DNA from 2 places in the Myceligenerans crystallogenes genome. Region 2 is predicted to be linked to the other one. Evidence: riboswitches for the same ligand, from Rfam matches in the RefSeq annotation. Region 2 holds a riboswitch; the other holds the start of a gene.
What was found. Region 2 has a riboswitch for S-adenosylmethionine ahead of ABD208_RS11540 (methylenetetrahydrofolate reductase). Riboswitches for the same ligand answer to the same signal wherever they lie in the genome.
Positions count from the first base shown of each region.

Region 1 (4,402 bases), 190 kb from region 2:
CGAAGAACAGGATCGCGATGTGGGCGATCTTCGCCAGCATGGGGCCGTAGGACACGCCCCCCATGCTCGCCATGATCAGATCCTTGACGGCATTCGCGATGGCACCGGCGATCACCACGATGACAATTGCCACCACGAGCTTCGGGAGCCACGCGACGATGTCGTTGACGATCTGCGTCACCGGGTTGGTGGGCCCGAAAGCGCTGAGCGCGAGCTGCAGGACGATCAGCAGGATGAAGTAGTAGATGATCTTGGTCAGCAGCGTGATCGGCTCGATTCCCGAGCCGCCCAGCAAACGCCCCGCGCCCGCCTTGTCGAGAACCTTGGTGAACCCGATCCGGTTCAGGATCATGCCGACGAACTTGGACACCGCCTTGGCGATGATCCAGCCGATCAGAAGAATGACGAGGAACACGAGCAGCTTCGGGACGAAGCTTGCGACCGAGCTCCACGCACTTGTCAGGCCTGACATCCAGTCCATGATTTTCCCCTCTCCCCCTCCGAGATGATTCTCGTGATGCCCGGGGGTTTTACCCCCGGGCACGTCCGGCACCTCTCGAACGTAGCCCGACGAGGGCTAACTCGCGCGCGCAAGAAATGCGGTGAAGGGAAATCAATAACGGTACTGGGGCTATCGCCCCAGGTCAGCCGCCATTCAAGGGAATTTCACACATGTCAGACTTCGTCGGGTAGGCAGCCCACTGCCTCGGCCAGGTAGCCCGCCGCGGCGGTGGCCAGCAGGCCGGCCAGCCCGGACCCCTCCGGCACCGGCCGCGGGTCGTCGACGACGATCCACAGCCCGTCGACGACGTCGTACCTCCCCCGCGGCCCGTCCTCGACGAGCGCGCGCACGGCGGCCAGCAGCCGCTCGATCTCCTCGCCGGCGGTGCCGACGCCGACGGACGCCCGCACGGCCCCGGCGTCGAACCCGAGACGGCCGAGCAGCGGGTGCGCGCAGAACCTGCCGTCGCGCACCCCGATGCCGTGCTCGGCCGACAGGTACGCGGCCACCAGCCCCGGGTCGTACCCCGTGACGTTGAAGGTGACGACGCCGACCGGGTCGGCGGCGTCGGTCCACACCCGGACGACCGACACGCGGTCGATCGCCTCGAGGCCGTCCACGAGGCGGCGCCGCAGCGCGCTCTCGTGCTCGTGCACGCGGGCGGGGTCCAGCGCGGCCAGCGCCTCGCACGCCGCGGCCAGCGCGACGGCGCCGATGACGTTCGGCGAGCCCGCCTCGTGCCGGGCGGGGCCCTCGTGCCACTCCGTCGTGCCGGTGCGCACGCGCCGGACGGCGCCGCCTCCCGCGAGGTACGGCGTCCCGGCGTCGAGCCAGTCGCGGCGGCCGATCAGCACGCCCGCGCCGTACGGCGCGTACGTCTTGTGCCCGGAGAAGGCCAGGTAGTCGACGCCGGTGTCCGCCAGCGAGAAGCGGCGGTGGGGCACGAGCTGCGCGCCGTCGAGGACGATGCGCGCACCGTTCTCGTGGGCGGCTGCCACCAGGTCGCCGACCGGAAGGGACTCGCCGGTCACGTTGGACGCGCCGGTGACCGCGAGCAGCGCGTACGGCGCACCCGCCGCGGCGGCGCCGGCCAGTTCCTCCCGGACCTGGGCCACGGTCCCGGCGACGGTCGGGCCGCCGGACAGCACCGTCGCGTCGGCCTCGCGCTGCCAGGGCAGGAAGTTGGCGTGGTGCTCGACGTCGAGCACGAGCACGCGGCCCGGTCCGCCGTCGGCTCCCGCCGGGACGCAGCCCGCGAGGAGGTTGAGGGAGTCGGTGGTGTTACGGGTGACGACCGTCAGGTCGCCCTCGCGCGCCCCGACGAACGCGCCGATCGCCTGGCGGGCCGCCTCGTAGAGCGCCGTGGAGACCTGCGACAGGTAGCCGGCGCCGCGATGCACGCTCGCGTACAGCGGCAGGGTCTCCGCGACGCGCTGCGCCACGGACTCCAGGGCCGGTGCCGACGCGGCCACGTCGAGGTTCGCGTACGTGACCCGCCGCCCGTCCACGAGGGGCACGTACGTGTCGTGCCCGACGACGGGCAGGAGCGGGGCGACGTTCGTCACATCGCCCGGAGCCGCTGCCCCGGAAGCCTCGGTGGTGTCGATCTTGGTGATGCCGGTCGTCGCCGTCATGCCGTCCTCCAGTACATCCTGGGGGAACCCTCCCCGCACTTGTCGCACGCGTTCTCGCGTACGACCAGGTCGTCACCCGGGGCACCCCACCGCGGTAGGAGGGTTGCCGGTCAGCCAGCCGGGGCTTAGCGCTGAATCTCATGACCCGCGGTCATCCTGCGACCCGGTTGCAGCAGCGTCAACGAGCGTCCACATTTTGGTCCCGTCCTGTGGGCAGCCCGCGGCCCTGGCGTACGATTCCGAACGACCATCCCGAGCGGGCGAGTGACGTGGCACGTCGACCCCGCAGCAACCCGCGGGAGACCCGCGCGCACCGGACGCGGGCGACCGGCCCAGGGTGCTACCGCCACGACCGATGGAGGAGTGCGATGACCGACCCCGGTAACCCCACCCAGGCCCAGCCCGAACCGCGGCCCTTCGACGCGAGCAGCGTGCGTCCCGCCGCCGGTTACGCAGGCGACATCACCCCGCAGCAGGCCTGGGACCTCCTCGCCGGCGAGCCCGGCGCCGTCCTCGTGGACGTCCGTACCGAGGGCGAGTGGCGCACGATCGGCGTGCCCGACGCCGCCTCCCTGGGCAAGGACGTCGTGTTCACGCAGTGGGTGCACGCCGACGGCCGCCCGAACCCGGCGTTCCTGGAGGAGCTGAAGTCGGGCGTCGGCGAGAGCACCGGCCCCGTCGTCTTCCTGTGCCGCTCCGGCCAGCGCTCGATCGGCGCGGCGCGGCTCGCCACCAGCGCGGGCATCGCGCCGTCGTACAACGTGCTCGAGGGCTTCGAGGGCCCGGCAGGGCCCGACGGCGTGCGGAACCACAACGGCTGGAAGGTCCGCGAGCTGCCCTGGAAGGGCATCATCGACGAGGCCGGCGCGTGACGACCGGCGAGCACGAGGAGCGACGGAGGCTGAGCACCGGCGCCTCCCCCGCCGGCGGCATCCCGGGCGGGTCCGGGCGCAAGCCCCTGCCCGCCAACGCCCGTCCCCGGACCCTCGCCGTGCGTGCGGGCCACGCGCGCTCCGAGTTCCAGGAGACGAGCGAGGCCGTCTTCCTCACGCAGGGCTACACCTACGACTCCGCCGCCGACGCCGAGGCCGCCTTCAAGGGCGACCTCGACCGGTTCGTGTACTCCCGCTACGGCAACCCGACCGTGCACACGTTCGAGGAGCGGCTGCGCGTCCTGGAGGGCGCCGAGGCCTGCTACGCGACGGCCAGCGGCATGTCGGCGGTGTTCACCGCGCTGGCGGCGCTGGTCCGGAGCGGCTCGCGGATCGTGGCGGCGCGGGCCCTGTTCGGGTCGAGCGTCGTGATCTTCGACGAGATCCTCGCCAAGTGGGGCGTGCGGACGGACTACGTGGACGGGCACGTGCTCGCCCAGTGGGAGGAGGCGCTGGCCACGCCGGCCGACGTCGTGTTCTTCGAGACGCCGTCGAACCCCATGCAGGACATCGTGGACGCCCGCGCCGTGTGCGAGCTCGCCCACCAGGCCGGCGCCACCGTGATCCTCGACAACGTGTTCGCGACGCCGCTGCTGCAGCAGCCGCTGGAGCTCGGCGCCGACGTCGTCGTCTACTCCGCGACCAAGCACATCGACGGCCAGGGCCGCGTGCTGGGCGGCGCCGTCCTCGGCTCCGAGGAGTTCATCACCGGGCCCGTGCAGACGCTGATCCGCAACACCGGGCCGTCGCTGTCGCCGTTCAACGCGTGGACGCTGCTCAAGGGGCTGGAGACGCTGCCGGTGCGGGTGGCGGCGCAGTCGGCGTCGGCCGTCGAGGTGGCGCAGGCGCTGGAAGGGTTCGACGGCGTGACAGGCGTGCGCTACCCGTTCCTGGACTCGCACCCGCAGGTGGAGCTGGCCCGGTCGCAGATGTCGGGCGGCGGGACGGTCGTGACCTTCGACCTGCGGGTCCCGCCCGGGTCCGACGACGACGCCGCGAAGAAGCGCACCTTCGCCTTCCTCGACGCGCTGCGGGTCATCGACATCTCCAACAACCTCGGCGACGCCAAGTCCCTGATCACGCACCCGGCGACGACGACGCACCGCAAGCTCGGCGCGGAGGGCCGCGCGGCGGTCGGCATCACGGGGACCACGGTCCGGCTCTCGGTGGGCCTGGAGGACGTCCGGGACCTCGTCGAGGACGTCGAGCAGGCCCTCGCGGCGCACTGATTCACGCGATCTCCGAAAAACTTCCTTCTTCGGCCACAACGCTTTGGACCGTGTGATCCAGGTCACCATCCACCCTGCCTACTTTGATTGTTTCGCCTGGTAGGC
Region 1 covers NZ_BAAANL010000004.1:478,054-482,455, reverse strand. Annotated here, with positions in the region: gene ABD208_RS12350 (mechanosensitive ion channel family protein) at 1-553, opposite strand, end outside; gene ABD208_RS12345 (aminotransferase class V-fold PLP-dependent enzyme) at 676-2,136, opposite strand; SAM riboswitch class IV at 2,167-2,282, opposite strand; gene ABD208_RS12340 (rhodanese-like domain-containing protein) at 2,505-3,008, shown strand; gene ABD208_RS12335 (O-succinylhomoserine sulfhydrylase) at 3,095-4,297, shown strand.
Region 1: linked by a shared signal. The riboswitch ahead of ABD208_RS12345 (aminotransferase class V-fold PLP-dependent enzyme) and the one ahead of ABD208_RS11540 (methylenetetrahydrofolate reductase) in region 2 are both predicted to bind S-adenosylmethionine.

Region 2 (4,402 bases):
CTGTTCTGGTCCTTCGCCCCGGACCCGTCCCAGCGCGTCGCCCGCCCGGCGGTCTGGTCGGACGTGCCGGCACACACCCCGGAGTCGAAGGCCCTGAGCAAGGCCCTGAAGAAGGCCGGCTTCCGCTTCGTCGGCCCGACGACGATGTACGCCGCCATGCAGGCCTGCGGCGTCGTCGACGATCACCTGGCCGGCTGCCCGTCCGTCAGTCAGCGCGCTCCTGGCCGCTCAGCTTCTGGATCGACGTCATGACCTCGTCGGTCAGCTGGCGGCGGGCCATCGCCGGCTTCGAGCCCGCCTCGATCTGACGGGACGGATCGATAGGAGCACCGAAATGCATCTCGATCCGCCCGAGCCGCGGCAGCTTGCCGATCGGCTTGACCTTGTCGGTCCCGATCAGGCCGACGGGCACCACCTTCGCCCGGCCCTGCAGCGCGAGCCACGCGGCGCCGGTGTGGCCCCGGTGCAGCTTGCCGTCCCGGGACCGCGTCCCCTCCGGGTAGATCCCGAACGCCCCGCCCCGCTCCAGCACCGCGAGCGCGTCCTCCAGCGACCGCTGCCCGGCACGCGGGTCGTTGCGGTCCACCGGGATGTCCCCCATCGTGGTGAAGAACCACCGCGACAGCGCGCCCTTGATACCGCGCCCGGTCCAGTACTCCTTCTTGGCCAGGAACGTCACGTGCCGGGGCACGATGATCGGGATGAGGATCGAGTCGATGAACGACAGGTGGTTGCTCGCGATGATCACCGGGCCCTGGCGCGGGATGTTCTCGGCGCCCGTGACCCGCGGCCGCAGGAGCGCGAAGATCAGGAGCGAGAGGATGAGCTTGAGTACCCGGTAGGTCACCCGCACATTGTGCCCTGGCACACCGCCCCCGAGGGGAATCCGACCAAACCGCCGGATGTGATCAACACGACGTCAGCGCGCGGTCACCAGGTAGTCGTCGGCGTCGTCGTCCCAGGTCAGGTCGATCGCCCCCGCCGTCTGCGCGGCCTTGGCGAACTGCAGGAACCCGCGGTACCCGAGCGCCTTCTCCGAGAAGTCCGGCCGCTCCTTGCGCACCCGGTTCTTCAGCCCCGACAGCACGGCGTTCCCGCCCGACCCCTGCACCACCGCACGCAGCAGCGCGAACGCGGAGTCCGCGTTGCCCGCCTCGGGCAGGGAGACCTCCGGGTCGCCCTTCGACGGGCCGTCCGACAGCACGACGAACCCGCGCTCCGCCAGGAACCGCAGGAACTCGCCGAACGTCCGGAACCCGTAGTCGGACTCGCTGAACGTCGGGTCCTTGCGCACCAGCGTCCGCTTCAGCATGGACGCGGTCACCGACCCCTCGGCGGACGCCTGCATGTCCTTGAGCGTCTGCGCGACCCGTACCTCCATGGTCGGCGACTCGCCGCCCGGCTCGTCGGCCTCGTCGTCCTGGACGTCGTCGTGCACGCCGACGTCGGCCGGCTCGGGCGTCGCCTTCGGCTTCCGGCGCCGGCCCGACGACGACGCCGCCCGGCCCTTGGCACCCGTCTCGTCCTTCGCGGCGGGTTCCTCCGGGGCCACCGGCTCCGCGGCCTCGGCCTCGGGGGCCTTCTCCGCGAGTTCCTCGCTCGGCACGGCCCTGGCGCGCGCGCCGGCCGCCGTCCCGGCCCGGCGTCGTCCGCGGGACTTCGGCGCCGGGGCCGGGGCCTCGTCCGGCACGTCCACGCCTTCCAGGCGGTCGTAGAAGAGGAACTCGTCGCAGGCGGCGGGCAGCAGGCGCGACGTCGACAGCTCCACGCCGACGCCGATCACCCGCTTGTTCAGCTCCCGCAGCTTGTGCACGAGCGGCGAGAAGTCGCTGTCCCCGGTGCACATCACGAACGTGGAGATGTAGTCGCGCTCGAAGGCCATCTCGATGACGTCGACGACCATCTTGATGTCGGCGGCGTTCTTCCGGGAGGCCCCCATCCGCTGCGGCATCTCGATCAGCTCGACCTGGTGCCGCGTCAGCGCGCGGCGGTCCTCGTCGAAGTACGACCAGTCCGCGTACGCGCGGCGCACCACGACCCTGCCGCGCACCGCGAGGGCGTCGGCGATGGGCCCGAAGTCGAACTGCATGCCGCCCAGGTGCTCCCGGGCACCGAGCGCAAGGTTCTCGTAGTCGATGAAGACGGCGAGGCGCTCTTCGTTGTCCATGCCTGCCACCCTACGCGCCGTCTCGGCACGTGAGCACGACAACGATCCGGTCGTGGACATGTGTGACGATACTTGCCGTCCATCAAGAGCGGTCGAGAGTCCTGGCTCGTCGACACCGCAGCAACCTGCCGGCCTCCGGGCGCGGGCAAGGTGCTAACGCCAGGCCCGATGGGAGCATCATTTTCATGGCAGTCGAGACGCCGCACCCGAGCCGCCCGACGATCTCCTTCGAGCTCATGCCGCCGCGCCGTCCCGACGCCGCGCCGAAGTTCTGGGAGACCGCGCAGCGGCTCGTCGCGACACGTCCCGACTTCATCTCCGTCACCTACGGCGCGGGCGGCGGCGACCGCGCCACCGCGCGCAACGTCGTGAGCAAGCTGCTGCAGGGCACGCCCGTCCTGCCGGTGGCCCACCTGACCTGCGTCGGCGCGTCCCGCGAGGACGTGTCGGAGGTGATCGACGACTTCTTCGAGGCCGGGGTCCGCACGTTCCTCGCCCTGCGCGGCGACCCGCCGAAGGACCAGCCGGACTGGCGCCCGGCCGCCGACGGCGTGCACTCCAGCACCGAGCTGGTCCGCCTGCTGCGCGACCTCGACGCCCGGCGCTGCGCCGCCAGCCCCGCGAACGCGCTGCGGGGCGCGGCCAAGCCGCTCACCATCGCCGTCGCCACGTTCCCGGACGGGAACCCCGGCGCCGGCACGACCCGCGAGCAGGAGGTGGCCCGCCTGCTGGAGAAGCAGGAGGCAGGCGCCTCCTTCGCGATCACCCAGCTGTTCTACGAGCCCGATTCGTACACGGGGTTCACGACGGCGGCCCGGAAGGCCGGGGTCACGATCCCGATCCTGGCCGGCATCCTCCCCGCCACGGAGCCGCGCCGCCTGCGCCGGGTGCACGAGCTGACCGGCGTCGTCCCGCCGCCGGGCCTGCTCGCGGAGCTCGACGGCCTGCAGCTCGACGACGGCTCACCCGACGTCGAGGCCCAGCACGAGCGCGGCATCGAGTACACGGTGCGGCTCGCCCGGGCCGTCCTCGACGCGGGCACGCCCGGCATCCACGTGTACACGTTCAACAAGCACCGTCCGGCGCTGGACCTGCTGTCCGCCGCCGGACTCACGACAACCCCGGCCTGAGCCGGGGTCCGGAGGGCCCGCACGACGACGTCCGCCGGGCGGCCCTCACGCCTCCTCCCGGAGGCATGTTCACCCATCCAGAGCGGCCGAGAGACCTGGCTCCGTGACGCCGCAGCAACCACCCCTGCCGGGGCACGGTGCTCAATGCCAGGTGCGATGGAGTAGAGATGACCGAGAGCAATCTGCCCTCATTCCCCCACGCCACGGTGCTCGGCTACCCGCGCATCGGGCGACGGCGCGAGCTGAAGCGCGCGCTGGAGTCGTACTGGTCGGGAAGGACGACGGAGGAGGACCTGGAGCGCACGTCCCACGACCTGCGCCTCGCCACGGTCCGCCGCCTGGCCGAGCTGGGCCTGGAGGCGGGCAACGCCGCGATCCCGGGCTCGTTCTCCCGTTACGACCAGGTGCTGGACATCACGTTCACGCTGGGCGCGATCCCGTCCCGCTTCACGGACGGCGCACAGGACGCCGGCTACTTCGACCTGGCGCGCGGCACCGCCGCGCAGCCGCCGCTCGAGCTGACCAAGTGGTTCGACACGAACTACCACTACCTCGTCCCGGAGATCGGCCCGTCCACGCCGATCTCGTTCGCCGACGACCGCATCGTCCGCGAGTTCACCGAGGCCGCGCGCCCGTCCGACGGCGGGATTCCCGTGGTGACGCGCCCGGTCGTCGTCGGCCCGGTCACGTACCTCCTGCTGAGCAAGCCGGAGGACGGCGCCCCCGAGGACTTCTCGCCGCTGTCCCGCCTGGACGACGTCGTCGCCGCGTACCGCGAGCTCCTCGCCGCGCTCGCCGCCGCGGGCGCCCCCTGGGTACAGCTCGACGAGCCGGCGCTGGTCAGCGACCTCATCGCCGCGGACCACGAGACCGTGTCCGACGCCGTCCGCCGCGCGTACGCCGGGCTCACCGCCGCGGCCGCCGGGACCGAGCGCCCGCAGATCCTGGTCGCCGCGCCGTTCGGTGACCTGCGCCGCGCGTCGGGTGACCACCTGTCGGTGCTCGCCGGCACCGCCGTCGAGGCGATCGCCGTCGACCTGGTGCGCGGCAGCTCCCCGCTGCCGGGCAGCGGTTCCGGGGCGTCCGACGCCGCCTCCGCACCCGC
Region 2 covers NZ_BAAANL010000004.1:285,457-289,858, reverse strand. Annotated here, with positions in the region: gene ABD208_RS11555 (DNA-3-methyladenine glycosylase I) at 1-252, shown strand, start outside; gene ABD208_RS11550 (lysophospholipid acyltransferase family protein) at 206-847, opposite strand; gene ABD208_RS11545 (NYN domain-containing protein) at 920-2,167, opposite strand; SAM riboswitch class I at 2,244-2,342, shown strand; gene ABD208_RS11540 (methylenetetrahydrofolate reductase) at 2,353-3,297, shown strand; SAM riboswitch class I at 3,368-3,460, shown strand; gene metE (5-methyltetrahydropteroyltriglutamate--homocysteine S-methyltransferase) at 3,465-4,402, shown strand, end outside.